Regions from separate parts of the Clostridium sp. BJN0013 genome, predicted to be linked through region 2. Evidence: riboswitches for the same ligand, from Rfam matches in the RefSeq annotation. Region 2 holds a riboswitch; each other region holds the start of a gene.
What was found. Region 2 has a riboswitch for S-adenosylmethionine ahead of AB3K27_RS09225 (sulfate ABC transporter substrate-binding protein). Riboswitches for the same ligand answer to the same signal wherever they lie in the genome.
Positions count from the first base shown of each region.

Region 1: another riboswitch for S-adenosylmethionine. It lies ahead of AB3K27_RS15185 (nitrogenase component 1); the one in region 2 lies ahead of AB3K27_RS09225 (sulfate ABC transporter substrate-binding protein).
Region 3: another riboswitch for S-adenosylmethionine. It lies ahead of AB3K27_RS17960 (methionine ABC transporter ATP-binding protein); the one in region 2 lies ahead of AB3K27_RS09225 (sulfate ABC transporter substrate-binding protein).

Region 1 is NZ_CP162495.1:2,951,721-2,962,839, reverse strand. It holds gene hypF (carbamoyltransferase HypF) at 1-1,747, shown strand, start outside; gene AB3K27_RS15215 (HypC/HybG/HupF family hydrogenase formation chaperone) at 1,749-1,967, shown strand; gene hypD (hydrogenase formation protein HypD) at 1,960-3,036, shown strand; gene hypE (hydrogenase expression/formation protein HypE) at 3,029-4,030, shown strand; gene AB3K27_RS15200 (DUF5661 family protein) at 4,179-4,283, shown strand; gene AB3K27_RS15195 (hypothetical protein) at 4,523-4,759, shown strand; gene AB3K27_RS15190 (NifB/NifX family molybdenum-iron cluster-binding protein) at 4,777-5,139, shown strand; SAM riboswitch class I at 5,592-5,701, shown strand; gene AB3K27_RS15185 (nitrogenase component 1) at 6,066-7,535, shown strand; gene AB3K27_RS15180 (nitrogenase component 1) at 7,535-8,851, shown strand; gene AB3K27_RS15175 (ABC transporter permease) at 8,879-9,721, shown strand; gene AB3K27_RS15170 (ABC transporter ATP-binding protein) at 9,748-10,587, shown strand; gene AB3K27_RS15165 (ABC transporter substrate-binding protein) at 10,767-11,119, shown strand, end outside.
Region 2 is NZ_CP162495.1:1,755,458-1,766,576, reverse strand. It holds gene AB3K27_RS09265 (GTP-binding protein) at 1-665, opposite strand, end outside; gene cysD (sulfate adenylyltransferase subunit CysD) at 731-1,531, opposite strand; gene AB3K27_RS09255 (ferredoxin family protein) at 1,549-1,863, opposite strand; gene AB3K27_RS09250 (adenylyl-sulfate reductase subunit alpha) at 1,847-3,538, opposite strand; gene cysC (adenylyl-sulfate kinase) at 3,543-4,157, opposite strand; gene AB3K27_RS09240 (sulfate/molybdate ABC transporter ATP-binding protein) at 4,240-5,301, opposite strand; gene cysW (sulfate ABC transporter permease subunit CysW) at 5,303-6,130, opposite strand; gene cysT (sulfate ABC transporter permease subunit CysT) at 6,142-6,960, opposite strand; gene AB3K27_RS09225 (sulfate ABC transporter substrate-binding protein) at 7,088-8,143, opposite strand; SAM riboswitch class I at 8,423-8,529, opposite strand; gene AB3K27_RS09220 (hypothetical protein) at 8,719-8,901, opposite strand; gene AB3K27_RS09215 (hypothetical protein) at 8,861-9,187, opposite strand; gene AB3K27_RS09210 (radical SAM protein) at 9,202-10,443, opposite strand; gene AB3K27_RS09205 (ABC transporter ATP-binding protein) at 10,472-11,119, opposite strand, start outside.
Region 3 is NZ_CP162495.1:3,462,628-3,473,746, reverse strand. It holds gene hemL (glutamate-1-semialdehyde 2,1-aminomutase) at 1-715, shown strand, start outside; gene AB3K27_RS17995 (Lrp/AsnC family transcriptional regulator) at 893-1,348, shown strand; gene ald (alanine dehydrogenase) at 1,365-2,480, shown strand; gene AB3K27_RS17985 (glycosyltransferase family 39 protein) at 2,530-4,167, opposite strand; gene AB3K27_RS17980 (DegV family protein) at 4,339-5,190, shown strand; gene AB3K27_RS17975 (DUF6385 domain-containing protein) at 5,264-6,109, shown strand; gene AB3K27_RS17970 (DUF6385 domain-containing protein) at 6,213-6,938, shown strand; gene AB3K27_RS17965 (glycosyltransferase) at 6,995-8,815, shown strand; SAM riboswitch class I at 8,917-9,017, shown strand; gene AB3K27_RS17960 (methionine ABC transporter ATP-binding protein) at 9,248-10,204, shown strand; gene AB3K27_RS17955 (methionine ABC transporter permease) at 10,206-10,862, shown strand; gene AB3K27_RS17950 (cell wall hydrolase) at 10,952-11,119, opposite strand, start outside.

The DNA.
Region 1 (11,119 bases), 1.2 Mb from region 2:
ATTTCATTCAGAAACTAATTGCTGCAGAGAATGTGGGCCTTCATTAGTGCTTGTAAATAGTAAAAGCCAGATTGAAAAATGTGGAGATGTAATTGGTAAAACTATTGAACTTATAAAATCAGGAAAAATAGTTGCCATAAAGGGAATTGGTGGCTTTCATTTAGTATGTGATGCCAGAAATAAAAAGGCCATAAGTGAACTTAGAAGTAGAAAAAAAAGACATGGTAAACCATTAGCAGTTATGATGAAAGAAATTCATACTGTAAAAGAATTCTGTGAACTAAATAAAAAAGAAGAACAGATTTTAACTGGCAGAAAAAAGCCAATTGTATTATTGAAAAAAAAATCTAATATAAATCTTCCAGATAATATAGCACCAGGCCAGAGAAAGCTTGGTGTTATGCTTCCTTATACCCCTATACAATACTTAATATTAGAAAAGGAGTTAGACATACTTATAATGACCAGTGCTAATATAAGTGGATCTCCAATTGAATATAAAAATAATAGTGCATTTAAAAATCTTAAAGATGTGGCGGATTATTTCTTAATGCATGATAGGGAAATTTACATTCCAATTGATGATTCTGTTGTTAAAGTATTTAATGGTGAAGAATGTGTTATAAGAAGTGGAAGAGGATATGCCCCAGCAATGGAAAATATTAAGATTGGAGATAATATTATTGCTTTAGGACCTGAAGAAAAAAACAGTATATCACTTTCTAAAAATGGTTACGTATATACCAGTCAGTATATGGGTAATTTACAGAACTTTAATTGTTATAAAAATTATGAATATGTGTTGAATCATTTATGTGAATTGCTAGATATAAGTCCTAAAATATGGGCAGAAGATATGCATCCATTTTATATTTCAAGCAAGTATGGAAATAGTAAAGACCGAAAAATAATAAAAGTACAGCATCATCATGCCCATATGGCAAGCTGTATGGCAGAATATAACATTAAGGGAAAAGTTATTGGAGTCATATACGATGGAACAGGCTTTGGATTAGACGGAAATATATGGGGCGGAGAGTTTTTTGTTGCAACAGGATATAATTTTAACAGGGTAGGGCATTTTCAATATGTAAGTATACAGGGAGGAGATACATCCATAAAACAGCCATGGAGATGCGCTGTGAGTTACTTGTATTTTTTTGGATATTCTATAAATGAATTTATAAGTGGCGTAGATAAAGATAAGTTAGATATAATTGTTCAAGCTTTAAAAGCATCATTAAATTGTTATAAGTCTTCCAGCGTTGGACGGTTTTTTGATTGTATTTCAGCTTTGATAGGTCTTGTGAGATCTATTACATATGATGGAGAAGCTGCTATAGCTCTAGAAAATATAATGGATGAGAATGTGCATGAATGTTATAACTATAAAATAAAAGATGAGGGTAATGTTTTTTTAGTACAAATTAAAGATATTATTCATGGGGTACTGGTTGATATTAATAATAGCGTTAAAAAAAGTACAATATCTTCTAAATTTCATAATACAATTTCAAAACTTACCTGTGATTTAGTCTTTAAATTATCAAAACTATATAAAATATATAAGGTGGTTTTAAGTGGAGGAGTGTTTGAAAATGAACATTTACTTAAATCCATTTACAATGAACTTAAAAAAGCAGGATTAGAAGTCTTTTTCAATTCCAAAACACCTATAAACGACGGTGGAATTTCATTTGGACAAATTGTAATTGCAGATGAGATTATAAAGAAAGAGGGGATGTAAAATGTGTCTTGCAGTTCCAGGCATAATAAAATCTATTCATGGAAATTTAGCTAAAGTGGATATTATGGGTATAGAAAAAAATGTAGATATTGAACTTATAGAAAATCCTAAAATAAAAGATTATATTTTAATACATGCAGGTTTTGGAATAGAGAAGATTGATAGGGAATATTTTCGTTACTTACAAAAAGTATTTCAAGAGGAACTGGATAATGAATAAAAATGAGATTCTAATTAATTTAATTAATAAAATTAAAAACAGTAATGTAGAGCACTTCACCATAATGGAGATATGTGGTACTCATACTCAAAGTATAGTAAAAATGGGCATAAGGAAATTACTTTATCCAAAGGTAAATTTAGTATCGGGGCCAGGATGCCCAGTTTGTGTTACATCAGAAGGTTATATAGATGCGGCCATTGAACTTTTAAACAGAGGTAATATTATATTGGCAACCTTTGGCGATCTGATGAAAGTTTGGGGAACAAAAGAAAATTTGATAGAACAAAGAGAAAAAGGAAAGAAAATCAATATAGTATATTCTCCTTTAGATGCACTTAAAATCGCAGAAGAAAATAAAAGTTTTGAGGTAGTTTTCCTAGCAGTTGGTTTTGAAACTACTGCTCCATTAATTGGACTCACTATAAAAAAGGCAAAAGAAAATAATATTAGTAATTTTTCTGTTTTGAGCAATTTAAAAGTTATGAAACCAGTTTTACATAAGATATTAAAGGATGAAAATTGTAAAATTCAAGGAATTATATGTCCGGGGCATGTGGCAGTTATAACAGGTGCTGACTACTTCAAATTTATTAAGGAAAATTATAATATTGCTTCTGTAGTATCTGGCTTTGAGGCCTTAGATATTATATCTTCAATATATTTTTTAATCAAACAAAATTGTAGATGGGAAAAAAAGTTTGAAAATTTATATAGAACCTGTGTAACGTCAAATGGGAATTTACTTGCCAGGAGGATTATTAAAGAATGTTTTTTTCAAAGTGGCTGTATGTGGAGAGGTATTGGCAAAATTGAAAAATCGGGTTTGTATTTAAATAGAAAATATGAAGAATTTGATGCTTTAAATAAATTCAAATTGACAATAGAAGAAAAAAATAAAAGTGATTGTATATGCGGTGAAATTATATTAGGGAAAAAGGTTCCTTATGATTGTAAGTTTTTTGGGGGAGAATGTATTCCAGAGTCTCCTGTTGGGCCCTGTATGGTGTCTTCAGAAGGGTCTTGTTCTATCTATTATAAATATGGAGGTATAAAAAATAATGAATGAAGCTATTAAATTAGTTCACGGTCATGGTGGAAAACATACAAATGAATTAATTGAAAGTATCTTTTACAAATATTTTAACAACACTATTTTAGATTTGGGGGCGGATTCAGCTATATTTCCCGTAAGTCAAGGCAAAATGGCATTTACTACAGATTCTTTTGTTGTAAAACCTCTATTTTTTTCTGGAGGGAATATTGGGAAGCTTGCAGTTTGTGGTACTGTAAATGATTTAGCCGTGTCAGGGGCAAAGCCCTTATATTTAAGTGCAGGATTTATAATAGAAGAAGGTTTTCCAATTGAAACTCTTGATTTAATAGTTAAAGAAATGGCTCTGCAGTGTGAAGTTTCAAAGATTAAAATTGTAACCGGGGATACTAAAGTTGTTGAAAAAGGCTGCATAGATGGATTGTTTATAAATACTTCCGGAGTAGGTATTATTGAAAACAATTATAAAATAAAGAATGTTGAACCTGGAGATAAGATAATTGTAAGTGGGAATATAGGAGAACATGGTACTACTATAGCCCTTGAAAGGTATAATATAGATATAAAAAGCAATATTAAAAGTGATTGTGCTCCAGTTTATAGAATTATAAGCACACTTAAAGAATACTATCCTTTTATAAAAATAATGAAAGACCCTACAAGGGGAGGGCTTGTTACAATATTAAATGAAATTTCAGACAGAGTAGGCTTAAGTGTAAAGCTCCTGGAAGAAAGTATACCCATTGAAAGAGAGGTATCTGCCGTAAATCAAATATTAGGATTGGATCCACTATATATGGCTTGTGAAGGAGGAGTTGTGTTTGTAGTTAAGAGTGAAATGGCCGAGGAAATATTAAATAAGCTTCATAATTTAGAGCAGTGTGGTAATGCAAGTATCATAGGGAGCTTTACTGATGATTTAGAACATATGGTATACATGGAAAATTCCTTTGGAGGCATGAGGATTCTAAATATTTTAGATGGAGAGATGTTGCCAAGAATATGTTAAAATAGTATAAAAATTACTAAGTAAAAAGAGCTTATATTATTGAAACCAATCTAAAACAGTCAAAATCATGAAAAAAATAGAAATCAGAATACGTGTATAAACTTATGTATTTTTATGTACATGCCCATTAGTTACTGCAGATGAACCTATTACCACTGGAAAAATTGCACTGACCCACCTCAGTGAGTTTCCTGATTACTATACAAGATTAAAATTACTTGAGGAAGAAGCAAAAGCATATTGGAAGAAATAATGAGTTAAACTAAAATTGTGCATTAGGGATAATTAAAACGTAACCAGAATATCCCATCAATGGAGTAGAAGCTGAATAATTCTTTTATCCAGCTCAGACTGTAGACAAATGGCATATTTTTATTTTTCAAAATGTGCCATTTGTCTACAGTCTGAGCCCTGGTAGATTCCAGGGCTTTTTATTATAAAGGCTTTTATCTGGTATTTGAGAGATATCTCATACTTCTTTGGTTGGGTAATTTGAGACAATTAGAAAAACTTGTTTCAGAACTTGGATTAATTGCCAATACTATATTCGGATATGGAAGAGGAATTGAGAATATAGATAAAATACCAGAGGAAATAAATGCGCATTATATTACTATTTCATGGCCTGTATTTGAAAGTCTTATAATAAATGGTCCTTATGTAGGATATTCAGGTGGACTTAAACTCTTAGAAGATATATATTCTGTAGTTCTTACAAGATTTAATTGATTTATAGGAGGGTATATATGAATTATAAAGTTGCAGTTGCAAGTAGTGATGGCAAATTTGTAAATGAACATTTTAGAAAAGCAAGCCAATTTTATATATATAAAGTGGAAAACGGGGATTATGAATTTGTAGAGTTGAGAAAAATAGATGACATCCTTAGCTGTGGAAAAGAAAGTCACTATGATAAAATTTTGTCTATTGTTAAACATCTTTCAGGGTGTAGGATAGTTCTGGTTAGCCAAATAGGTAGAGAAGCTGCTATATTTTTGAATAGAAATGGAATTGAAGCTTTTGATATAACCCAATCTATAGATGAGGCTTTAAAAAAGTTAATTAAATATTATTCCAGAATAGATAAAATTAATAAACCATGTAATTAGAAATTATATATACAATTTCTTTTGAAAGGGGATTTTTTATTGACATTATTCAACTTTAGTTGACTGGGAAACCAGAGGCTTTAAATAAAATTTATATTTAAAGTTTTTGGTTTTTCTATTTTTGCTGGAAAGGCCAAAGGAGAAATATTAGGACTTATTGAGGTATTAAATAAATTAAAATTACCTGTTACATTACAACAATTAGAGATAGAAGATGGTGTTGATAAAAAAATATATGGAGCTAAAAGACATAGCTTCAGTTCCAATTACTGGACTTGAATATCCTGCTTTATATATAATTCTCATATTCTAAGTATTTTAATATTTTACTAAATTTATATCAATAATATAAAAGATATATAACTAAGAAATTTTTTAAAATTATGTAAAAATAAGTTGACAGAGATTTTATTGTGGTATATAATCAAATTATTATATATCAATAATTTATTTTCTTATCAAGAGAAACTGAGGGGCTGGCCCGATGAAGTTTCAGCAACCAGTATGTTTTGTTTACATGCAAGGTGCTAAATCCTGCAGGTTTAATTCTGAAAGATGAGGAAAGGTAACGTGCTAAAAATTATATTTTAGAGCAGTAGTCTTCCTCATTATTTGAGGGAGACTTTATTTTTTAAAATCTTATCATATGACTTAACTTTTAGTTGACTGGAAAACCAGAGGCTTTAAATAAAATTTTAATTTTATTTAATAGCCTCTGGTTTTTTATTATTTACTATAACTATATTAAGGAATTAAGAAATAAACACTTAGTACAGAAAGATATTATCTACAATAGTTAGGGCAGTAGAAAATTCGGCTGGGTTTACCAGAGATACTGGATACTAAATATTATTGAATATTTAGTATCTTTCGGTATATATTTCCATAATGGTGTAAAAATTAATTTTTATAAAGGAGATGTTTTCATGTCTATTAATATTAAGGTAATAGAATCGGCAACTAGGGAAAACAGACTTAATTCTATTACTGGTTATAGTGGAACAGTTAAGGATCTTGTTAAAAAAGTGCAATGTGGATGTCTTAAAAATGAGGAAAGGTGCTTTAGTCAGGCTAGTAACTGTAGTTCTGGATGTGCCCAGGGGTATTTGTCACGTGTATTGGATGCTGCCATTGTAAATCATGGTGCCATTGGATGCTCTGCAGATGTAATTGGGGAAAATACTACTTTCAAATGGGGACAGAATATAAGAAATTGGGAAAAGAAAGATGTAAATGTGATAAACACTAATATGACAGAGGATTCTACTGTATTTGGCGGTAGAGATAAGTTAAAGGAAGGTATAAAAGAAGCATATAAGAGGTTTAAACCTAAGGCTATATTTGTTACTACTTCTTGTGCTTCGGCAATTATTGGAGACGATATTAAGAGTATTACAGATGAAATGGAAAAAGAAATAAAGATTCCTGTGGTACCTGTTTTCTGCGAAGGATTTAGATCAAGAATATGGGCTTCAGGTTTTGATGCAGCGTTTCATGCCATATTGACACGTATAGTGAAACCACCTAGAAAGAAACGTCCAAAACTTGTAAATATGATAAATTTTAATGGAAGTGCTAGAGATTATATAACTGAAATACTATCAAAACTTGGGCTTATTCCTCAATTTGTAGTACCTTTTGCTACTATAGAGCAGATATCTAGAATGTCGGAGGCTGCAGCTACTATTAGCATATGTGGTACTTTAGGGGGATATTTGGGAAATGGATTAGAACAGCAATATGGTGTTCCTTATGTAAAGTCTATTCAGCCCCACGGTATTGCAGGTATGGATAATTGGCTCAGAGGACTTGGAAAAGCTGTAGGCAAAGAGAAAGAAGTAAAAGATTATATAGATAATGAAAAGAAGATAATAGCACCAGAACTTGAAAAAATCAGAGAAAAGTTGAAAGGAAAAAGAGCAATAGTAGGGATGGGACCAAGTTTTTCTCACAATTATATAAGAGTATTAGGTGAATTAGGTATTGAGGTAATATGGGGAATTTCCTGGCATTTCGATCAGCATTACGATCATGGAGGCATACCGGAATCATCCATTGCACTATCCAAGAGAGATGAAGATATCCCAATAAGCATATGTGATGTTCAAAATTTCGAAATATTAAATTTGTTGAACAAATTGAAACCGGATCTTTATATAGCCAGGCACCCAGGTACTACAATATGGCCAACTAAGATGGGAATCCCATCTATAATGATATCAGATGAATACAGTGCCTTTGGATATAGGGGAATTATAGATTTTGGTCACAGCATAATAGATACCTTGGAAAATAACAGCTTAGCAGAGAGCTTATCCAAAAGGATAAGGCTTCCATATACTTCCTGGTGGTTTAAGCAGGATACATTTAAATTTCTTGAAAATGAGGTGAAATAATGAGTGGAGTGGTTGAAGAATTAAGACATGTCTGTGCACTTGGAGGATATGAATCCGTACTTGCTATAGAAAGGGCAGTACCCATAATACATGCTGGACCTGGGTGTGCAGCAAAAATCTGGTCCACTTTAGGGCTTCAGAATGGATGCCAGGGCACCGGCTATATAGGGGGTCATTCAATACCATGTACTAATGTAGGAGAAAAAGAAGTGATATTTGGAGGAACGGATAAATTGCATGAGGTTATTTCAAATTCCTTTAAGGTATTGGATGCAGACTTATATGTTGTATTAACTGGATGTACTTCAGATATTGTAGGAGATTATGTAGGAGAGATAGTAGATGAATTTAGAGAAGAGGGCAAGCCTATAGTATATGCCGAGACCGGAGGATTTAAGGGCAGCAATTTTTTAGGTCACCAACTTATAATAGATGCAATAATTGATCAATATTTAGAACCATCGGATGAAATTGAAGAAGGATTAGTTAATGTGTGGGCTACTGTACCATATCAAGATACATTCTGGGCAGGAAACTTTGAGGTTATTGAGAAACTTTTAAATTCAATAGGAGTAAAAGCTAATATTATTTTTGGACATGGAAAGGGAATAAATACATTAAATAATATACCCAAGGCACAATATAACCTGATTATATCACCCTGGCTAGGGCTTGAGAATGTAATACATTTAAAAGAAAAGTTTGGAACGGAATACTTTCAATATCCTATTCTCCCCATAGGACCAAAGGAAACGGGAAAGTTTTTAAGAACAGTAGGAAATTTTTTAGGAATAGATGCTAATGTTGTTGAAAGTGAGATAGAAAGACAGGAGGATAGATATTTTTATTATTTAGAAAGAGCTGCCGATGTTCTCCTCGAAACTAGATTACTTCCAAAGCATTTCGTAACCATATCAGACAGTGCTTATTGTTTAGCTTTATCTAAGTTTTTAATAAATGATTTAGGGCTGCTGCCCAAAAAGCAGTTTATAACAGAAGGAGTTCCCAAAGAATATGAAAAACAAGTAAAACAACATTTTAAAGGTTTCTATAATGATATTGTTCCAGAGATCGAATTTACAGATGATGGAGGAAAAGTAAATGAATATTTGAGAAATAGCAATTTTAGAACTAAACCATTAATACTTGGAAGTGGTTGGGATAGGGCTATTTCAAAAGAAATAAAGGGATATCAGCTTTCAACATCTACACCTATAAGTGACAGGATGATTCTTAGCCGTTCTTATCTAGGATATGAAGGGGCAATGAGGTTGATAGAAGATATTTATTCTGTTATACTTCAAGATTTTCAATAGATATAATCTAAATGGAGAGTGATAAAATTGAATGCTACCAAAAGTAGAAGAGAAATAGATATATCAAAAGATAATAGGTATGGATTAGAAATAATTGATAGAATTGTTGGAACAATTGGTAGAGTAGGATATAGTTTATTTTCTATTATTATATTTTTAATACTGTGGGAAGCAGCACCTAGGATCGGTATTGCTAATCCAGTTTTTCTTCCGCCATTTTCCAAAGTATTTGCAGCATTGTGGCAATTAATAATTAGTGGTTCCCTTTTTGAAAATGTATTTGTAAGTCTTAAAAGATCAGCAGCAGGTTTTGCATTGGCACTTTTGGTTGCTATTCCACTAGGACTTGTTATCGGATGGTTTAAAAAATTTGAGAGATTTATAGATCCTCTTCTGCAAATTTTCAGACAAACTTCAGCACTGGCACTATTTCCTGTGTTTATACTTGTATTTGGTATTGGAGAAACATCTAAAATAGCTATTATATTTTGGGGAGTTCAGTGGCCTATACTTATAAGTACTATTGAAGGGGTCAAAAATGTAGATCCTATTTTAATCAAATCTGCAAAATCCATGGGAGCATCACCATTAACTCTTTTTTACAAGGTGATTTTCCCTGGAGCATTTCCATCAATTTTTACAGGTATTAGATTAAGTGCTACTACAGCTATAATTGTTTTAGTTGCAGCAGAAATGATAGGAGCTAATGCGGGACTTGGTTTTCTTATATTTCAATCTCAGGAAACTTACAAAGTTGCCGACATGTATGCTTCAATTGTAACTATAGCATTGATAGGCTTCGGGTTGAATTATTTACTTGTTTTACTGCAGAAAAATATTATGAAATGGAAACAGGAACCTAATGTATAAATACAAAATAGAAGGAGGAATTATTCATGGTTGTTGAAGGCATAGATAAAAAAAATAACAATAATATATTAAATTATAAAATAGTATCCGAGGATGTTGGATATAAATATGGTGTCAAAAATGGAAAAAAAGAAAATAAAGAAGATTTACTTGCTATAAATGGAATGAATATTAAAATAAAAAATGGTGAATTTGTATCTATAGTTGGACCTAGTGGGTGTGGAAAATCAACATTTTTGGATATTATAGCAGGTCTTATAAAAGGAAACACAGGAAAAATATTCATTGACAATAAGGAAATACATGGACCTGCACTAGATAGAGGTATAGTCATGCAGGGATATGCACTTTTCCCATGGAGGAGTATAGAAAAAAATGTAGAATTTGGACTTGAAATTAAGAGAATCAATAAACGTAAAAGAAAGAAAATCAGTAAAAAATATCTGGAGTTGGTAGGGTTAAAGGGCTTCGAAAACAGATATCCCTATGAATTATCAGGAGGTATGAAACAAAGGGTAGCTATTGCTAGAGCATTAGCTTATGATCCGGAAGTGCTGCTAATGGATGAGCCTTTTGCAGCAATAGATGAGCAAACAAAAGAGGATCTTCATATACAGCTGCTCCATATATGGGAAAAGACACATAAAACTATATTATTTGTTACTCACAGTATAGAGGAAGCTGTATTTTTGTCAGACAGAGTAGTTGTTATGACAAAAAATCCTGGAACTGTTAAGGAAATAATTGATATTGATATACCAAGACCAAGGGAAAGTGGAAGCATAAAATCATCTGATGAATTTACTACACTAAAACATAGAATATGGGAATTACTTAAGGATAGTCAGAATAATGGAGAGAGCTGATGATGGAAAGGACTCCAATAAAGATTTATACAATATACCTCAGAGTGCAATAAATTAATGAAATTTTAAACGTAAGATTGTAAGTATAAATAGAATTTAAAATATTATCAAGTGATTCTTATATTTGTTGGTGATTTGAACAATATATATTTAAATTTTTAAAAATGAGGTGTAGAAGTATGAATAGATTATTAAAGAAAGTTACAATGATAAGTTTATCATTAGCTATAATTTTTAGTGTAGTAGGATGTTCATCAAAAAGCAGTGAGACAAATTCAAATACCATAACTTCCAGTGATGGTAAAAAGCTTGATGTTATAAAAATAGCAACTCAGACCGGATTTAATGAATTTGATATTGCGGATGAACTTGGATTTTTTAAAGAAGAGGGAATACAACTAGAATATACTGGAGTACTTAAAGGTAGTACAGCAATTCAAGCAGTGTTAACAGGAAGTAATGATGTATTCGATGGACATCCAATTGATGTAGCCCTTGCTCAGTTGGCAGGAGCAAAGATTAAAGTGGTAGC
Region 2 (11,119 bases):
AGATCTTTTTCTTCAATTCCCCTATCTTTTTCTATATTATCCATACTCTCTAAAACAGTTTGGCCATTATACCAAGGCATTTTATCCGATTTTTTAGCTATATTCTCACCCTTTGAAGCTGAAATAGGTATATACCTTTCTGGATAGATATTTATATTATTTAAAAATTCATTGAATTCCACTTGAACCTCATTAAATCTCTTTTCCGAATAATCTACCAGATCCATTTTATTTATAACTACAAATACCTTTTTTATACCAATAAGCGAAAGTATATACCCATGTCTTTTTGACTGCTCCATAACACCTTCTTTGGCATCTACGACCAAAATAGCTGCCTCTGCACTGGCAGCTCCTGATATCATATTCTTTAAGAATTCTTTATGTCCCGGTGCATCTATAATTACATAGTCTCTTTTTTGTGTGAAAAATTGAAGCATGGTTATATCTATGGTTATACCCTGCTTTTGTTCTTCCTCAAAGGCATCTAGCAAATATGCATACTCAAACTTTTTTCCATTATCTTCAGATATCTTTTTTACTTTTTCAATTTCACCTTCAGGCAGTGAATTAGTATCATAGAGCAATCTGCCTATTAGAGTTGATTTACCGTGATCTACATGTCCAACCACTACTATATTTAAATTTTCTCTGTCTCTTGCCATTTAAATACCCCCTATTTTATTCAATTCATAATTCCATTTAATATCAATTGTGAACTGTGAATTGTCTACATATATCCTTCTTTTCTTAATTTTTCAAGAGCATGGGCATCTGCCTTGTCCTGTGCCCTTCCGGATCTTTCTGTCTCATTGGTATTTTTAAGTTCTTCTATTATTTCATCTAAACTTGACGCATTGGAATCAATAGGATTTGTACAAGGTGCACATCCAAGGCTTCTATATCTTTTACCATTCTTTGCAAAATAAAGATCCACCACTGGAATATTCTCTCTCTTCACATATTCCCATATATCCAATTCAGTCCAGTTTATAATAGGATGTACTCTTATATGGTTACCCTTTTTAAAATCAGTTTTAAACTGATCCCAAAGTTCAGGAGGTTGATCTGTGTAATCCCACTTGGACTCTGCATTTCTCTCACTAAATACTCTTTCTTTGGAACGTGAACCTTCTTCATCTCTTCTAATACCTACAATAAGCCCTTCAAATTTATGTTTGTCTATTACCTGTTGAAGTCCATCTGTCTTTAGTGCCCTGCAGCAAACAAGTCTTCCCTTTTCCGGTCCAATGCCCTCTTCTAAGGCTTTAGTATTTGTGTGTACTATTAAATTTAAATTATATTCTTTTGCTATCCTATCTCTGAATTCTATCATCTCTGGAATTTTTAATGTGGTATCCACATGTATAAGTGGAAATGGACAATTCCCAAAAAATGCTTTTTGAGCTAACCACAGCATTACTGTGGAATCCTTGCCTATGGACCACAACATTCCAAGCTTCCCAAGTTTTTTATAAGCCTCTCTAAAAATATAGATACTTTCTGCTTCCAATCTATCTAAATGATTCATTTACTATTTCCCTCTTTCTAATATCTATTTGACTCTTTTCTATTGGTGACTATTGTAATTCCAACATTATCATCATTTATTAAATGCCATTTTAATTCATCTCCATTTTTACTAACATACAAATAGGAACCATTGCCACCTATGTCTGCTCCTAAATAATACTTAATTGAACCATTTGCACATTCTTTAACACAAGCTGTACATCCCCAGCAGTCACTTTCATATTTTAAATATGCTTTCCCATGATCATCTGCATATATAAGATTTCCAGGACAGACATTTTTACATTTAAGGCATCCAATACAACTTTCACTATCAATTTTTATGCTCATATATTTTATCCCTTTCTACTATATTTCTAAATATAATATACACCTTTCCTTTCTTGTACACAGAATTAACATATTTTACCCAATTTTTGTCATCTCTAAAAGGAAAATTGTTATTTTGCTGATAACATTTCCACCTTGTTTCACGTCTTGCCTTTAAATGGGCTATAACAACCCTGCATATATACAATCTGTCAATTAATTCATATATAAATAATAGTTCATGGAAATTCTCGGCTTTTAGTCCTCTGCTCATCTCAAGCAGCTCCTCTATCCTGTTTTCAGCCCTGCATAATTTTTCTATATTATAGCTATAGTTTTGCGATATGCCTCCTGCATATTCATCCATAGTTTTCTGCATAGCTTCTTCCAACTCATAAACACTATAAATATTTTGTTTATTTTCAAAGAATCCATTTACTTCACTCAGTTTGTTCTTTATACTTTCTTTATCTATATACTCAATATTTACGTTTTTAATATAATTCAGCACTGAATCTGCTGCAATCTCACCTTCCGCAAAACACCCTGTTGCATATTTTTTTGGACTTCCTCCACTTACATCACCTGCACAATAAAGCCCTGTCAAAGTTGTGGCTCTTTTTGTATCCACCCAGTATCCACTGCCACCATGACCTCCCACCAAATATGGTTCAGTTCCCTCGATTTCCACATCTTCCACTTGTGGAATTCCATCTTTGCTTATCCATTTTAGTGCCTGGGACGGTGCCATATTCAGATAAGCTCTTATCAAATCGCCTTCCTGAGTCTTGGTAATATGATTAATCTTTAAAAAACATGGCCCATTACCTTTTTTGTTTTCCATTACAGTAGCATAAAGTCTATTTATAGTTGTAGGTTTCCCGTAATTTCCCACATATTTTTCACCTTTGCCATTCACCTGATAAGCTCCTATTCCCTGAGCTATAGTTCCTGTAGGTGCTATAGTATCTTTGCACCTCAATGCAACAAATCTCATCTCAAAAGTTGTCATTTCAGCCCCTGCTCTTATTCCCATTGCGTACCCAGCTCCAGTATTGAAAGGCGAATACCACATCTTGTGTTTTGAAAATCCAGGGTTATTAGGTTTATATATGCCTGATGCCCCTCCTGTTGCACATATTACTGCTTTTGCATGGATTACATAGAATTCTTTGTGGTGAATGGAAAATCCATAGGCACCTATAATTTTTTGCTCTTTCTGTATATAATCTATAATATTTACTCCATTCAGCACATGTACGCTGTTTTGACTTTCCACTGCATTTGAAAGTATAGGTTTAATATTTTCTCCATTTATCTTTATACTTCTCCTGCCTCTCTTTACATATTCTCCTTTTGAATCCTTTAAAATAGGAAGTCCCATATTCTCCATCTCACGGGTCACACTATTGAGTCTTTTTGCTATAGTATATACCAAATCCTCTCTTACGACTCCATTAAATTCTTCTTTCACATAATCTACAAAAGACTCAGGGGTCTCACCTTCATTTATATAGGCATTTAAAGCATTAATCCCACCTGCAAGGCATCCACTTCTTTTTATATTTGCCTTCTCCACAATAAGGACACTTGTTTCCGGAGACTTCTTAGCTATTCTAAACGCTGCAAAACAGCCTGCCGTACCTCCACCTATTATCAATACATCAGTATGCAGTTCTTTAACCACAAATTCCATTTAATCACTCCTGTACCTTACAAGACAAAAAGTCCAATATTTTATTTACACATTGCTGAACAGTATCCAAATTGGTAGATACAACAATCTCAGGATTATCAGGTACCTCATAGGGAGAATCCACACCTGTAAAATCCTTTATTTTACCATTTCTAGCCTTTTTGTATATTCCCTTTGGATCTCTGCTTTCACAAACTTCAAGAGGACAATCAACATATACCTCTACAAAATCTTTCCCAAGTAATTTCCTGACCTTGTCTCTATCATCTTTAAATGGAGATATAAAAGTTGAAATTGTAATAATCCCAGAATCTACAAACAGTTTACATACCTCTGCTATCCTTCTTATATTTTCAATTCTGTCTTCTTTGGTAAATCCAAGATTGGAATTTAAACCATGCCTTACATTATCACCATCCAAAAGATAAGTGAGCCTTCCCATATTATATAATCTCATTTCAAGTTCAGAAGCTATGGTGGATTTTCCAGATCCAGAAAGACCAGTAAACCATATAAGAATTCCATTTTGCCCAAGCAGTTTTTCTCTCATCTCTCTATTTACCAATGCTCTATGCCATGATATGTTAGTTGATTTCACACTCAATAAAAATCCCTCCATTATTCTCAAACTTTTCACCATTGATGAATTAAGTTATCTTTATAGTTTATTTACTCATACCCCTGCTTTGCAAAAAAATATTTTATATATATGCAGATGTAGTATCAGATTTCAAATTGTTTTCAATAATTTCTACTTTATTATCATCATTAAATAAATATAATCTGTGCACAAGAACAATTACTTCTTCGCCTAAATTGAGATTGTCCTTTTCCAACGAATAAACTCCTGAAATTTCAGTATTTCCTATTTTAACAGTTACTACCCAATTGGAACCTGCAAAAGAAATATCTGTAATAGTACCTTTGTCACAGGCAAGCTCAGATTGTATTTCCCCCTTTCTTCCAATTTCAACAAATTCAGGTCTTATAATAGCTTTTGCTCCCGATGGAAGTCGCTTAAATGCTTTAAATTCACTAAAATCCTTAATAATAGTTGATTCACCAACAAATGTTGCTACAAAAGCAGTTTTGGGATTTTTATATATTTCAACCGCACTGCTTATTTGCTCAATACTTCCCAAATTAGTTATTATAATTTCATCTGCCACTTCCACCGCTTCTTCTTGATCATGGGTTACAAATATACTTGTTATTCCTAATTTGTGTATCATCTGTTTGAGCCAGGTTCTAAGTTCTTTTCTTACTTTTGCATCAATAGCAGCAAAAGGTTCATCAAGAAGGAGCAGCTGCGGTTTTGGAGCAATGGCCCTTGCAAAAGCAACTCTTTGTTTCTGGCCTCCTGACAACTGACTTGGATATCTTTTTTCCAAACCTTTAAGTCCAATAAGTTCTATTAATTCTGTAACTCTTTGTTTTATATATTTCTTATCTTCCTTCTTAATAGAAAGTCCAAATGCTATATTCTGATATACCGTCATATTTTTAAAAAGAGCATAATTTTGAAAAACAAACCCTATTCCCCTTTTTCCTGGGGATATATCATTAACTAACTTTCCATCGATATAAATTTCTCCACTATCAGCAGTCTCAAGCCCTGCGATTATACGAAGTATTGTAGTTTTTCCGCTTCCACTTGGCCCAAGCAGTCCTATCAACTTTCCTCGTTCTATCCCAAAGGATATATTCTTCGACGCTTTATAACTTCCAAATTTTTTATTAAGGTTCCTGACTTCAACATACATATTATTTCACCTCTTTTTTCACTTTCCACTCAATAATATTCCTTAAAATTAAAATTACAATAGCTATAAATACTAAAATTGATGATACTGCAAAAGATGCAGAAAATTGATATTCATTATATAATATTTCTACATGCAGTGGCAAAGTGTTAGTTTCTCCTCTTATATGTCCGGAAACTACGGAAACAGCTCCAAATTCACCTATGGCACGGGCACTGCACAGTACTATTCCATACAGAAGTCCCCATTTTATATTAGGCAGTGTTATTTTTGTGAATATTGTCCACAAATTTGCCCCCATGGAGGCTGCCGCTTCTTCCTCATCAGTTCCCTGAGTAATCATCAGAGGTATTATTTCCCTAGCCACAAAAGGAAAAGTTACAAATATCGTAGCCAGTACTATACCGGGCAGTGCAAAAACTATTTTTATATCATGTTGAAATAGAAAATTATAAAATAAACCACCTCTTCCAAAAGTCAGTACATATATCAATCCAGCTATAACCGGCGAAATAGCAAATGGAAGATCAATAAGTGTAATTAAGAAATTCCTGCCTCGAAATTTAAATTTTGTTGCAACAAAGGCCATTATTGTGCCGAATACAGTATTTAAAATAACCGCCAGGCTGGAAGCTATTAAAGTAAGTTTTACAGCTGAAATAGTATTTTCCTCCGTAATAGCCATCATATATGCATCTTTACCTTTTTTAAAGGCTTCTATAAATATAAGTATCAGTGGCATCCCCAGCATTATAAATAAAAATATTATTGTTATTGCTATGAGTAAATACTTAATTATACTAGATTTAGTATAGTATCTCTTTTTCAATTTTCTCACCCCTATGCATACTTGTTGGCTCTCCATTGAATTAAATTTATAATAAACAACATAAAAAATGAAAATACAAGCATAACCAAAGCTATGGCTGTTGCTCCCGAATAATCAAACTGTTCAAGCTTGGTCATTATTAAAAGGGGAGCTATTTCAGTTTTCATGGGCTTATTTCCAGCTATGAATACCACAGATCCATATTCCCCTATGCCTCTTGCAAAAGCAAGTGAAAATCCAGTTAAAAGAGGAGCAATGAGTTGCGGAAATATTACCTTGAAAAAAATTTGTATTCTAGATGCGCCTAGAATAGAAGCTGCCTCCTCTATACTGACATCTAAATCTTCTAAAACTGGCTGCACTGTACGTACAACAAAGGGTATGCCTATGAATACCAATGCTACAGTAATTCCAAATGTGGAAAAGGATCCCTGTATACCAAATTTATCCAATATAGAGCCAATCCATCCATTTTTTGAATAAAGTGTTGTAAGTGAAATGCCTGCAACAGCTGTAGGAAGAGCAAAGGGCAAATCTATACATCCATCCAGAAATCTTTTAAAACGAAAATCATATCTTACAAGTGCCCAGGAAATAATCAATCCAAAAACAGCATTTATGCCAGCTGCTATAAATGCACATCCAAAACTTATCTTATATGATGCTATTACCCTTGGATTTGTTACAGTTCTTATGAAATCATCAAATCCCATTTTAGATGTTTGAATCAATATTGTGCTAAGCGGAATTAAAACTATTAAACTCAAATATAAAATAGCCACTCCCATAGATATATTAAAACCCGGGATAACTCTTGTCTTTTTAGCCATTTTATGCCTCCTTCCTGTATTGCAAATCGCTATAACATATACATTATATGTAGATACTATAGTATTAGCATTATATAATAACTTCTAAGATTTGAAAATCCTAGAAGTTATTTTACCATATATAGTATTACTGTTTAGGCTGATATATCTGATCAAATGTTCCCCCATCTTCAAAATGAGTTTTCTGAGCTTTTGTCCATCCGCCGAATACATCATCTATTGTAAATAAATTGATTTTTGGAAATTGATTTTCATATTTCTTGGCAATCTCCTTGTCTCTAGGACGATAGTAATTCTTTGCAGCTATTTCCTGTCCTTCTTTTGAATACAGGTATTTTAAATATTCCTCAGCCACTTTTCTCGTACCTTTTTTATCTACCACTTTATCTACCACAGCTACCGGTGGTTCTGCAAGTATGCTCATAGAAGGCACAACTATATCAAACTTATCTTTTCCCAATTCTTTTACAGATAAGAAAGCTTCATTTTCCCAAGCTATAAGAACATCCCCAACTCCTCTTTCAACAAAAGTAGTTGTAGCACCTCTTGCACCTGAATCCAATACTGCCACATTTCCATATAACTTCTTCACAAATTCTTTTGCCTTGTCTTGATTATTATTGTTTTGCTTTAAAGCATATCCCCATGCTGCAAGATAGTTCCATCTGGCACCACCGGATGTTTTGGGATTCGGCGTTACTATGGAAATTCCTTCATTTACAAGGTCATCCCAGTCTTCTATGTGTTTAGGATTACCTTTTCTAACAAGAAATACTATAGTGGAGGTATAAGGAGAACTGTTATCTTCAAACTTCTTCTGCCATCCTTTATTAATTAGGCCCGCCTCTTGAATTGCATCTATATCGTAGGCCAAGGCTAAAGTAGCAACATCTGCTTCCTGTCCTTCTATAATTGATCTTCCCTGTTTACCTGATCCACCATGAGATTGTTTTATTGTAACATCCTGGCCAGTCTTTTCTTTCCAATATTTAATAAAGGCTTTATTGTACTCTTGATATAATTCTCTTGTAGGATCATAAGAAACATTCAGAAGTTCAACTGACTTTTCACTTTTCGATGATTCCTTAGTATTTGTAGCGTTTTGATTCCCACAACCTGTAAAAAATGCCAGTATAAAAATACCAATCAATGAAATTAAAATGCTAAACTTAAATTTTTTCACAAAAAATCCCCCTTTAGTTTAAAAAAGTTTTATTTTATCAAAACACTCATAAGAATCTAAGTATTTTAACTTAATACATAATTTATTCACAATTTTCTCGTTATTTTTTCAAGTCAAAATAATTTTGTCAGTATATACTTTTTGCTGTTTTGGTAAAAAGTATATGGGCCTTTGTTATTTCATGACTAAAATTTGATGTTAACTTAACCTCCGGTTTTTCTAATCAAGTCCAATAAAAAACTTCCTGTGGAGAAAACACAGGAAGTTATATCCTCTTGTTTCTCATCTTTCAGGGTATACCTGCTGGAATTGGCACCATTGAATATAAAATTTATTCAGGTTGCCGGACATCATAGGGCCAGTCCCTCCGTCTCTCTTGATAAGAAGTTTTATATTTAATTTCATATTTTAAAAAATAAATTATATATAATATACAGCCTTTTAAGTTTTTTGTCAATATAAAATTGCAAAATAAACAGGGCAAATCTCCTTTGATTTTCAAATTTGGCTGACAAGACCATTTCTATTTTATTAAAGTGAGGTTTTTTTGTTCACTGTATTTCATTGCATCAATTTTATTTTGCCAATCTATCCAGATGAATTAAAAGTGGATGTTTTTCCTCTTCCTGCTTCTTTCTATAACTATAGGTTTCATTTCTTATTTCTTCCGGCTCTATCACCCATACTGTAGATAAATCTCCATCTTCAATATTTTCTTTAACAAATTTGTTTGTAATATTTCTTAAATATTTTTCCACTTATCTTGGCTTTTACAGGAACACCTTTTATCTGATAACTCTCATTATTTTTAGATTTTATAGTTATTGAAACTTTTTTCTTAAACCATATACTATTCACCATATTATTGTTTGTTATCGACGATTCGATTAATTCTAGATATATTATGTTTCCAGAATCATCTACTTTTAAAAAGCTTTTAAAGGTAGTATGTGGTATATTGTTCTTATCTACTGTTGATAAAACTTTTATTGTATCCTTATCATTTATTAGTTTTATAATTTTATCCTGCAATTTTATCGCCAATTAAAATCCCTCCCTTATATAATTCTTGATAAGTCGGTATCCGGATGGTTACCACATCTTCTATAATTATCCATATCAATATTCAAATTATACTTTTTCCTGAGATTGTCAAGTGATCTGGATAATTTTACATAATACTCCAAAGAAGGATTTTCCTGATTTTGAAATACGGAACCAGGATATGGAGTCCAGACACACTGTACTATACTCACTCCATTCTCAACAAATTTTTCTGCTTCCTCCAATATTACTTTAAGTGCCTCATCTTCAGTTTCAAATCCATAGGGTCTAGCAAGCTCAACACCTGCTACAATACCAGAATCCACATTTCCTTTTCCGAATATATCCACCGCAGCAAATATCCTTCTTTTCCACTCTTTATATCCTATTAGTTTACTTTTACCAGGACAAATCCAATTAAACTTTTCTTCATTAAGCACTTCAATATCTGAAGTATAAGACATACTACCTGTATTTTCGTATATTTTTTGTAATTGTTTCTCGTTAAATGCTGAAGATATCATCTGACTGGGAAATTTTTTGGTTTTAAAATTTTCTCCTATAGCTTGAAGTATTTCTATGTATAAATTAACTTCATCATCAAATACCTCTTCACCACTCAATATAGATCCTGCTGTTAAAAAAATACTTTCTAAAGCTCCAGGTTCCTTCAATGCTTCCTTTACGGTCTCATACACATCCTGAGGCTCCAGTCTTGCCGGCTTGTTATTTTCTATTTTGTTCTTATTGAAATTTGACCCTATATTACAGTACCTACAACCTTTTCCTGTATCCCAAAAATGGCAATAGCTATATGGATCTATATCTATACGCTGCGGTCTTGAAGTTGCTACATGCCACATAGGAGTCCCCTTGCTTGTAAACTTTTCATAATAATCAGGTTTAGGCCAATATTCAACTTCCTCTACTATTTTCCCACCATCTGTAAGATAGCATTTGCCATCAATATAATCCACAACATATGGATTCTTAGCTGATGGAAGAGGACCAGTTATAATAGATGTACCATCTCTAAGAAGTAAAGATACTGGAAAATAATCTTTTTTTTCACCTACTGAAAAAAATATTCCTCTAGATTGGAGCTGATGTATATTTTTATCCGCAGCTTTTATTGCCCTACCAGTATAAATCACACTTCTTCTCTGTACATCCGCTTTAATTATAGCAAAGGGTGACACATCACTATATTTTTCTATAACTTCTTTTAATGTCAATTCTCTTTTTCTTTCTGGCATTTATATTTTACACCTCTCTAGTATTAAATTATCTATCTGTAATCAAATCAAGTATGTCCCCATGCAATTTTTTGAATTTATCACTATATTTTACATCGCTTAGATTTCCTATCCCTTCGTAATTAGTAAATCCAATGTTAAATTGTTTAATTATTTTTCCTGGTCTTTTAGACATAACTATAACTTTTGTACCAAGATATAGAGCTTCATCAATATCATGAGTAATAAATAAAACAGTTTTCTTATTTTCACTCCATATATGTCTTAATAAATTCTGCATCTGTTCTCTTGTCAATGCGTCCAAAGCGCCGAAAGGTTCATCCATAAGTAATACTTTTGGATCGTTAGCAAGTACACGAGCTATAGCTACACGTTGTTTCATGCCACCTGATAATTCATAAGGCTTAAGTTTTCTAAATTCATCCAGTCCAATTCTTTTAAGAAAAAAATCTGTCTTTTCATCAGCTTGCCATCTGGGAATTTTCCTCATTTTCAAGCCAAACCTAACATTATTTTCTACATTAAGCCATGGATATAGCGCAGGTTGTTGAAAAACAACTCCTCTATCATGATCTGCTCCCCTTATTTCATTTCCATCTATCAACGCCTTACCTTTTGATGGATTTATAAATCCAGCTACAATTTTGAGTAAGGTACTTTTTCCACATCCCGATGG
Region 3 (11,119 bases), 1.7 Mb from region 2:
TGTAGAAAATATTTTTCAAGAGTATGGTGAGGATATTGCAGCTATTATAGTAGAGCCTGTAGCAGGAAATATGGGAGTAATTCCAGGAAAAATAGATTTTTTAAAAGGATTGAGAAAACTTTGTGATGAATATGGAAGTCTACTTATTTTTGATGAGATAATGAGTGGATTTAGAGTTGCCTATAAAGGTGCTCAAAGTTTATATGGAATAAAACCTGATATTACTACCATTGCAAAAATTATGGGGGGAGGACTGCCTTGTGGTGCCTACGGTGGAAGAAAAGATATAATGGAAAAACTTTCTCCATTAGGACCTGTGTATCAAGCTGGAACCATGTCAGGTAATCCAATTGTAATGGCTGCTGGGCTTGCAACTTTGAAGAAGCTGAATGAAAATCCTGATTATTATGTTAAGCTTGAAAAGCTGGGTAAAAAATTAGACAAAGGTATAAAACAAATATCAAAGGATAAAAACATACCTATGGTAATAAATAGATGTGGAGCCATGTTTTCCATATTTTTTACAAATGACTCAGAAGTTAAAAACTATAGGGATGCCAGAAAATGTGATACCAGTGTTTTTGCTAAATTTTTTCAGCATATGCTTGAGCAAGGTATTTATATAGCACCTTCCCAGTTTGAAGCTATATTTTTAAATGTGAAACATACAGAAGAACACATTGATAAATTCTTACAGGCAGTTAATACTTTTTAAGCTTTTATTTAGAAATACTTAAAATATTTAATTTGAAGGTATAATTTTATATACATTGATTAATAAAATAAGGTTAAAAAATTTTTAACCTTATTTTTTATGTAATTATATAAAATATATTTAATTTTTTTAATATATGTATTATAATTTGCTTAATAAATTTAAGAGGGTGACGGTGTGGACAATATTGATATTAAAATACTAAAATTGCTGCAAGAAAATGCTAGAATTTCTATTTCGGAAATGAGCAGCAAGATTAATCTGTCAATACCTGCAGTAAGTGACAGGTTGAAAAAATTAGATGCTTCAAGCTTAATTGAAAAATATACAATAATTATCAACAATAAAAAATTTAATAAGAATCTCATGGTTATAATGTTTGTAAGTCTTGAAAACCCAACATTTATTGATAAATTTATAGAGATCATCCAGGTTGAAAATGAAATTGTTGAATGTCATTATTTAGCGGGTGAGTTTGATTATGCATTGAAAATTATTACTGAAAATACAGAAACCCTTGAAAAAGTTTTAAATAAAATAAAGTGTATTAAAGGAGTTCAAAAGACTAAGACAATAGTTACACTTTCTACAATTAAAAATAACCATTCAATAATACCTGAGCAAATTAAATAATTAGGGGGAGTATATAGTGATTATAGGAGTGCCTAAAGAATTAAAAAATAATGAAAACAGAGTAGCTATAACACCAGCAGGAGTACATGCTTTAGTAAAAGGCGGACACCAGGTGTTAATAGAGAAATCTGCTGGAATTGGAAGTGGAATAGAGGATAGAGAGTACCAGGATGTAGGTGGTAAAATAATAGATACAAATGTAGAAATATTTAAAGAATCAGATATAATAGTGAAAGTAAAAGAACCCATAGAAGAAGAATATGAACTTTTTAGAGAAAATCAAATTTTATTCACCTATCTTCATCTTGCTGCCAATGTACCTCTTACAGAATTACTAATTAAAAAGAAAATTATATCTATAGCCTATGAGACAGTACAGCTTGATAATGGAAGTCTTCCATTACTTACTCCTATGAGTGAGGTAGCAGGAAAAATGTCTATACAGATAGGAGCAAACCTGCTTCAAGAATATAATGGAGGAGCCGGTATATTACTTGGAGGAGTTCCGGGAGTACTGCCTGGAGAAGTTGTAATTATTGGAGCAGGCGGTGTGGGAACAAATGCTGCTAAAATGGCTCTAGGACTTGGTGCAAAGGTTACAATACTTGATATAAATAAGGATAGATTAGCCTATGTAGATGACATATTTAACGGTAGATTGTCTACATTAGTTTGTAATGAATTTAATGTGGCTGAGATGGTCAAGAAAGCAGATCTATTAGTGGGGGCAGTATTGGTAATAGGTTCAAAAGCACCTAAAATTGTTAAAGAGGAAATGGTTAAAACAATGAAAAAAGGATCTGTAATAGTTGATGTAGCTATTGACCAGGGAGGATCTGTGGAAACTATAGATAGGGCTACCACTCACGATAATCCATGCTACGAAAAATATGGAGTAATTCATTATTCTGTATCTAATATGCCTGGAGCTGTATCGAGAACATCTACCTATGCACTTACTAGTTCTACTCTTCCTTATTTGGAGGATATAGCTAACAAAGGAGCAGAGAAAGCAATGAAAGATGATAAGGCTCTTTTAAAAGGTCTCAATGTATATAAAGGGTTTGTGACTTATAAAGCAGTGGCAGATAGTTTAAAACTTGAGTATAGAGCACCAGAAAGCTTATTTTAATGTAAAAAAAGAGATGTTCCAGAGTTTGTTCTGAAACATCTCTTTTGGATTAATAGAATTTTATATCAAAAGATTCAGGATTAAATTCTTTCTTCTTAAGTACTATATCAAGCAATATTTTTACAAGATATGCAAATAGAATTATGTTCAATATGCAAGTTCCATCACTTACTAAAGTATGTGAAGTAGTATTTCCAAAGCCTCCAAAAAGTATAGAATAAATATTACTGTAGATTGTAAGGGTGTATCCTGCCAGTAGTATTAGCAGCCTTTTATCTTTTAAATATATAAAAGATAAGATGGATAGTGCTGCAGCAGGAAATAAGTATCTTTCATGCATTCCGGTAGAAAAAGTAAAAACTCCTGAAATTTGAACAAGTGCACAGGAAAAGGAAAATATTTTGTTTTTACTTTTAATATAAATATACCAGGAAAAAGCTGCAATTGCTATAATTGCAATTATTCCCCAAATTTTATAACTGAATATAAAAAATGTAGTGGAACTTTCTTTATAATTTCCGCCAAGTAAATTAAAAAAATTAAAAGCATTTACAGAAGCGTAAGGGTATTCTGATATGGTATTTTTATATAATTTAAAAATCCACAGTGCATTTTGATTAAAGGAAAATGGGAGTATAATAACTAAAGAAGTCACAATACATGAAGCTGCACATTTAATAAGGGTCTTTAAATTTTTCCTGGCTATAAGTTCAAATAAGAGTACAGGAAAAAATATAATTCCCTGGGGTTTCATAAGTACTAAAGAGGTAAAAAGTATAGATGAAAAAACAAATTTCCCTTCTGACAAAAAGAATAAAGACAGAACTAAAAAAAGAGTGAAAAAAGAATCTACCTGTCCCCAAAGGGATGAATTTATAAAAATAGCTGGACTAAAAATATAAAAAGCACTTAAAAGAATACCCATTTCTAAAGAAAAATACTTTTTAGCCAATTTATATATTATATAAGCTGTTACAATGTCTGCTATTATAGAAGGCAATTTTAAAAGTAATGTATAGTAAGGAGTTATTGAACTTATTTTTGCTAATTTACCAATTAAAAATAGTACATAAATATATAGTGGAGGATAGTCAGCTGATTTAGAATTTACATAAAACTGAGATAAACTGTTTGCAGCAGAGGAAGCCCAACTTTTAAACAAACTTATATCTCCACCGTATCCTTCCATAACTGTGGATAATGAAATTCTTAAAAACAAGCCTACGCAAAGTAGTGAAAAAATTAATATTTTTGTACTATTACTATGTATTTTTAAATTTTTATAGGCAAAAAAATAAAATGCTATAATACATAGTGTAAAAAATATTATTAAATATAAAGTGAGTAGTGGGGCATATTTGTCATTTGAGGCCATGAGTTCGCCTCTTTGATTTCCTCCTCCGGGAATTTGAGTGTTATTACCGGGTACACTGTTATTATTTGATGAAAAGTTTTTGCCAGCTTTCTGATCAGGTGTATTTGAATTGTTTCCCGCTTTTGTTTTTTGATTATTATCCCTTTGCATTCTCTGTCCATTGTTTGAATTGAATTGTTCCAATCTGCCATGGTATGTATTAGTGTTGGTTGAGTAATTTTTTATATTATAAATACATAAAAATGCAGATAATAATATTAAAAGAATTAGACCGATTTTAAGTAGATTTTTTCTAAAAAATATTTTTATCATATTTTATTAAATCTCCTTTTCTAGAATTATATTTTTACCATTTAAATATATTTTCATAAACAAAGCTTAAAATAAGCTTAAAAAGTAATACAAAATTCTGTTAATATAGTTTTAATAATATTTTGTGATATATTATAATCTAAATAAATAGAAATATATGGAGGCATTTTTATGGAAAAAATTGCATTATTGACGGATTCAGCCTGTGATATAGATGAAGAAACTATAACTAAATATAATATAAATATTCTGTCCTTTAGAATTATATATAAAGATAGAGAATATATAGATAAAATTGAAATTACTCCAAAGGAAGTATACGATAATATGAAAGTTGAAATTCCTAAATCTTCTTTGCCATCAATGGAGGATATGGAAAGAATTTATAAAAAGCTTGAGGAAGAAAATTATACTCACGTAATTGCCATAGTTATTTCAAGTGGACTTTCAGGTACATATAATGCTTTGAAAATAGTAAGCGAAAAACATAAAAATTTGATCACGCATATATATGATTCAAAATCAACATCTGTAGGGGAAGGAATTATTTTAAAAGAGTGTGGCAAACTCATTGAACAAGGGAAAAATTTTCAGCAAATTGTAGATAATATACCAAAAATAAAAAGTAAAATGCATTTCTTTTTTGTTTTTGGTACTTTGGAATATGCTAGAAAGGGTGGTCGTATAGGAAAAATATCTGGTACTATTGGAGAAATGTTAGATATAAAGCCTATTGTTTATTTTGATGATAATTATGGTGTTTGCTGTACTTATGACAAGGTTAGGGGAAGAAAACGTTCTTTAAATAGAATGGTAGATATGGGTAAATATTTTTCGGATAAAAGTCCATGTGAGGTATATATAGTACATGGTAATGCCAGAGAAGATGCAGATAGAATTTATGATATGGTTTCACAATTGCCTAATGTGGAAGATATACATATGATAGGTCAAATAAGTCCTATAGTTGGGGTATATTCCGGTCCAGGAACAGTTGGAATATGTTATAAGGATAAAATATAAAAATTTATATTTATAAAAGAATTTTTTCATTTCATACATATTCTAATATAGTATAGGGGAGGTGAAATTAAATATGGAGCATGAAAAAATACAGAGTATATGTATGAAAAGTCTTACTATAACAGATTTTCAACCCCAAAATAATATAAAAGATAATATTTTAAAGGTTGGCTTTGATGGAGAAAATATTTATAGAAGTTATATGTATTTTAATATAGATGATATACCTAAAAATCTAATTGTAAATTTTGTTTACCTATGTATATATTTAAGTGGAATTGATGCAGTACATTCTAGAGAGACTTTTTATATACAGCCTCTTGAAGAAGAGTTTAATGAATATACTACATTCAAAAATCAGCCTAAATATTATAACAGACAAGTTAGATTTGAGGTAAATAGAAAATTTAAAGGGTTACTCCGCATAGATATAACTTCGTTATTCTATGAATGGAATAGGGATTATGTGAAAAATAAAGGGATAATTATAAAATCTGGTGAGAAAAAGAAAGTTATGGGAAGTTTTATTTCTAACTTTATTTACGATTATGAATTTATTCCTAAATTGGAAATTCACATATCACAATTAAGTCATAATAATTTTCAGGGAATTTTAGATGTAATAGAAAAATGTTGGGATTTAGAATTCTACAGTGTAAAATATTCTCCTCCAATAAATGTGGAACGTATTATTCAGGGAACATTTTTTGTTGATAATGTTGGAAATAATGATATTGAAGCTGCTGTTGAGGTAAGTTCCGACTTGTGTAATTGGATTGAAGATGTGAAAATAGAAGTCAATGTTAATAAGTCTGAGGTTCTCATAGCCAAATATTATGCAAAATATTATAGGGTAAGATTCAATTGTTCAAAGTATGGTTGTGTGAAACTAAGATTTATATATCAGGTGTATAAGTAAATATACTTAATATAAAATCACAATTACTAAAATAAGGAATACTATAATTATTAGGTTTAGAACATTTTAAATATATTCTAATAGTAAAATGGAGATGAAGGTTATGCCCAATAATTTAGTATTTAATAGAGTGACAGAGCAATTGAAAACTCAAATGTATGCATATAATATCAGCACAAACCAGATTGAAGCACTACAAATGGATAATTCAGGAAACTTAATGATGACAGGGATAGTGGATGTAGGGAATACAGTGACAGTAACAGGAACGGTGGATATAGGGAATACAGTGACAGTAGCAGGGACGGTGGATGTAGGAAATACAGTGACAGTAGCAGGGACGGTGGATGTAGGAAATACAGTGACAGTAGCAGGGACGGTGGATGTAGGAAATACAGTGACAGTAACAGGAACAGTAGATATAGGAAATACGGTGACAGTAGCAGGTACAGTAGATATAGGAAATACGGTGACAGTAGCTGGAAACATAAGTTCAATAACTAGTGGAGTTTTGTTTACTACAGATAATATTATCGTAAATACAGGTATAGGTGAAGGCTCAGTACTACAGGAGGATACTTCACAACAAAAGATGTATTCATATTATATTAGAAATAATGACAATACAAATACCATTACAGTGGCACTTCAAATTTCTCCAACTAGTAGTTCAGAGTATTTTATTAATGATGGTGCAGGATTTGTTACTTTAGGTACAAGCACTGCTACAGTTTTAGTTACGGAGTATTATATGCAATATACAAGACTGTATTATGATACGGGAGACAATACCGCTAATTTTGAAGCATATTATAATGCAAGTGTTTAGTATTTATGATGCTGTTTTTGACAGCATCATAATTAGTACTGTTAGGAGGTTATGATGTGTCCTTAAGTTTATGCATGATAGTTAAAAACGAAGAAAATGTACTGGATAGATGTCTTGAAAGTGTGAAACATTTTGTAGATGAAATTATAATTGTAGATACAGGCTCTACAGATTCTACAGTGCAAATTGCAAAAAAATATGGTGCCAGAATTTTTTATTATAAATGGGATGGAAGCTTTAGCAATGCTAGAAATTGTTCTCTGGAGAAAGCCACCAAGAAATGGATTCTTATAATGGATGCAGATGATGAGTTCGAAAAAGAAGATACGGACAAACTACTTGGACTAATTAATAATGAAGATAATAACACCAATGTATACTTTCTACAGACCTTGAGTTATTCTGGAAAAAGGCCTATCCATAATGATGTTACCATGAATTTAAATATAAGACTTATAAGAAATAAAGAGGGATATAAATTTGTAGGTAATATACATGAACAGATAATACCTTCACCAAAGCATATGAATAATCCACAGGCAGTAAAAATTGGAAATGTAAGATTTTATCATTATGGATATTTAAATGAAGTTATAGATGCTAAAAACAAGAGAAATAGGAATATGGATTTAATACAAAAAGAACTGGATAAAAAACCTGATAGCTCTTTTATGTTATTTAATATGGGAAATGAATACTATGCTATGGCACAGTATGAAAAGGCATTAAAGTATTATATGAGAAGTTATGAAAATTTCGTCCCTCAGGAGGGGTTCAGTTCTAAGCTTATATTAAGACTGGTATCTTGCAATCAAATATTGAGAAATTTTGAAGAAGAGTATAAATTTATTAATAAAGGATTAGAATATTACCCTAATTTTACGGAATTAGAATTTATGAGAGGAAATACTTTAGTAGGTCAGGGCAAATATTTAGAAGCCATAAACTCACTTAATAAATGTATTGAAATGGGTGAATCTCCAATCGAAATAAGAGAATTAATTGGAGTAGGATCTTATAGAACTTATTATACACTATGCAATGTATACTTTGATCTTAGAGATTATGATAAGGCTTTATATTATTGTGATAAAACATTAAAAGTAAATCCTAAATATATTAAAGCATTTTCTAAATTTCCCCAAATAATGGGCATTAAAAAATTTTCTATAGGTGAAATGAAATCCAAGCTTGACAGCTATCTTGACGTAAATACAGATGAAGAGGTGTATTTGTTTTTATCGGATGTATTTTACAGCCAAAATAGATTTGGTATATCCTATGATTATGCTGAAAAAGCGGAGAAAGTGTGTAAAGATAATTATTATACATCTAAAATATACTATTATAAAGGAGTTTGTTTATTTTATCAGAAAAAGTTTAATGAGGCTTATGAATCATTTCAGAAGATTACAGAATATGATTTTATCGATAAAGCTTTTTATTATAGTATGCTTTGCATTACATTTGGAAATAATATTTCAACTAAAAATCTATTAGTTGATAATTCCAAAGGTATTCATAACGATAGAAAGTATTTAGTATATATGAAATTTGAGGATTTACTTGAAGAAAAGAAGTGTACACCTCTGGCTGAAGATAAAGAATCTTCCACAGAATTTTCAGAAGCTATATTTAATTTGTTGGCTATATTATTAAAAATAAATTATTTTGATGAATTTGAGAAAGGACTTCAGCTGTTAAATTTAATTGAAGATGACAATGTACTTTTGTATCTTGCAAAATTGTATTATAAAAATGGATATATGAATCTGGCTTATGATGAATTTTTAAGAACTATAAAAATATATGATAAAATTGATGTGGAAGGACTCGAAATGATGAAACAATCATTGCAATTTAAGTTGAAGCTGTGAAATTCCTCCGTCATCTTTTAGCTGGGATATGTACAATGTAACCATTGACATTATGGGATTAAATTGATATAATTAAATCCGTAAATTGAATATGAATCTTGAACTTATCAAGAGAGGTGGAGGGAACAGGCCCATTGAAGCCCGGCAACCAATACGTTGTATAATGGTGCCAAGTCCTGCAGCGAAGGCTGAAAGATGAGAGAAATGTTATGGATGTTAAATCTGAGGTTTTCCTCAGATTTTTTAGTGCTGTATAATTTTATCCCAACGCTGGAATTAGCTAATACTCCCATCCTTTTCAAAGTGGGAGATAAGTACTGCTATGCGTCTGGATAAGTTATTCTAAGGTTCAGATGGAGAAAAGCATTTTTCTATAGCAAACTCCAATTGAACCTCTGAATTACTTGATTTATGGAGGGAAGGTGAATATTATTGATAAATATTAATAATGTTGGTAAGAGTTTTGATAATAAAGTTGTAATTAAAAATATAAACCTTAATATAAAAAAAGGTGAAATATTTGGAATAGTAGGACAGAGCGGAGCGGGGAAATCTACACTGCTCAGATGTTTAAATGGCCTTGAAACCTATGATACTGGAAGTATAAAGATAATGGACAAAGAGGTAAAAGATTTAAAAGGAAAAGAAATAAGAGTTTTTAGGAAAAATTTAGGTATGATATTTCAAAATTTCAATTTACTAAATAGGAAAAGTGTATATGATAATATATCACTTCCTCTGGAGGTATGGGGATATGATAAAAAGAAAATAAAAGCTAGAGTAGGGGAATTATTAAAATTAGTAGCACTTGAGGATAAGGCCGAGAGCATGCCAAGGCAATTAAGTGGAGGGCAAAAACAAAGAGTGGCTATTGCAAGAGCACTTGCTTTAAATCCCAGTATATTACTCTGCGATGAAGCTACTTCAGCCTTAGATCCTAATACTACCAAATCTATACTTGAACTCTTAAAGAAAATAAATAAGGAATTTGAACTAACCATAGTAGTAGTAACACATCAAATGGAAGTGATAAAAGAAATATGTAACAAGGTGGCAATTATTGACAGCGGGGAGATAAAGGTAGAAGGAGATGTGGAAGAAGTATTCCTAAGGCCAGGCGAATATTTGAAAAAATTGTTGGGAAGTGAAAATTTATTGCCGGAAAAAGGAATGAACATAAGAATATTTTTCCCAAAGGAAATAAGTCAGGATAATTTAATAACTTCTATGGCTATAGATTTAAATATAAAATTTTCCATAGTATGGGGAAAACTTGAGAGATTTCGAGATAATGTACTGGGAAGCCTAGTGATAAATATAAACCAAGAAGATAAGGAACAAATATGTAATTATCTTTCTTCAAAAAATGTAACATGGGAGGTGGAATAGTATGAGTTTTAGTGAAATATTTAAGCAGGTACTATTTCCTGCTGTAGGAGAAACATTTTATATGGTAATAGTTTCTACAGTATTTGCCGTAATTATAGGGTTTATACCTGCAGTTTTATTAATAATAACGCAGCCAGGGGGGCTTAGACCTAATAAAGCAGTTTATAAAGTTTTAGATGTAGTGGTAAATTTGCTTAGATCCTTTCCATTTATAATACTTATGATAGCCATCTTTCCTTTTACAAAGTTTATAGTGGGAAAAGCTATAGGTACTACAGCAGCGATAGTTCCACTTACTATAGCTGCAGCACCTTTTGCAGCAAGGGTAATTGAATCCTCTTTTAAAGAAGTGGATCCTGGAGTAATAGAGGCATCTAAATCTTTTGGGGCAAGTAATACTCAGATAATATTTAAAGTTATGCTAAAAGAAGCTCTTCCATCTATAGTACTTGGAATAACACTTACAGTTATAAGTGTAGTAGGATATTCTGCTATGGCAGGTACAGTAGGGGGAGGTGGACTTGGAAATGTAGCGGTAAATTACGGATACTACAGATTCCAGACTGACATAATGGTATATACAGTAATAATACTTGTAATAATTGTCCAACTGCTTCAAACTATTGGAGATATAATATATAAAAAACTTAATAGATAAAAATATATAAGGCGTGAGTAAATTAAACTATAGTTTTACTCATGCCTTAATTTTTAAAAATTAATTGAACTTATGTAATCAAATTCATACTAATATACAAATACCATTTTACCAACTCTTAAAGCAATGGGTTTTGACCAGAGCCAGGTATTTGTTGTACTATCATCAAAGTAATATAATGCACCATTTGTTGGATCGGAACCATAGAGTGCTTCATAAGCAGCATTTTTTGAATCTTCGGAAGCGGACTTGTTTAT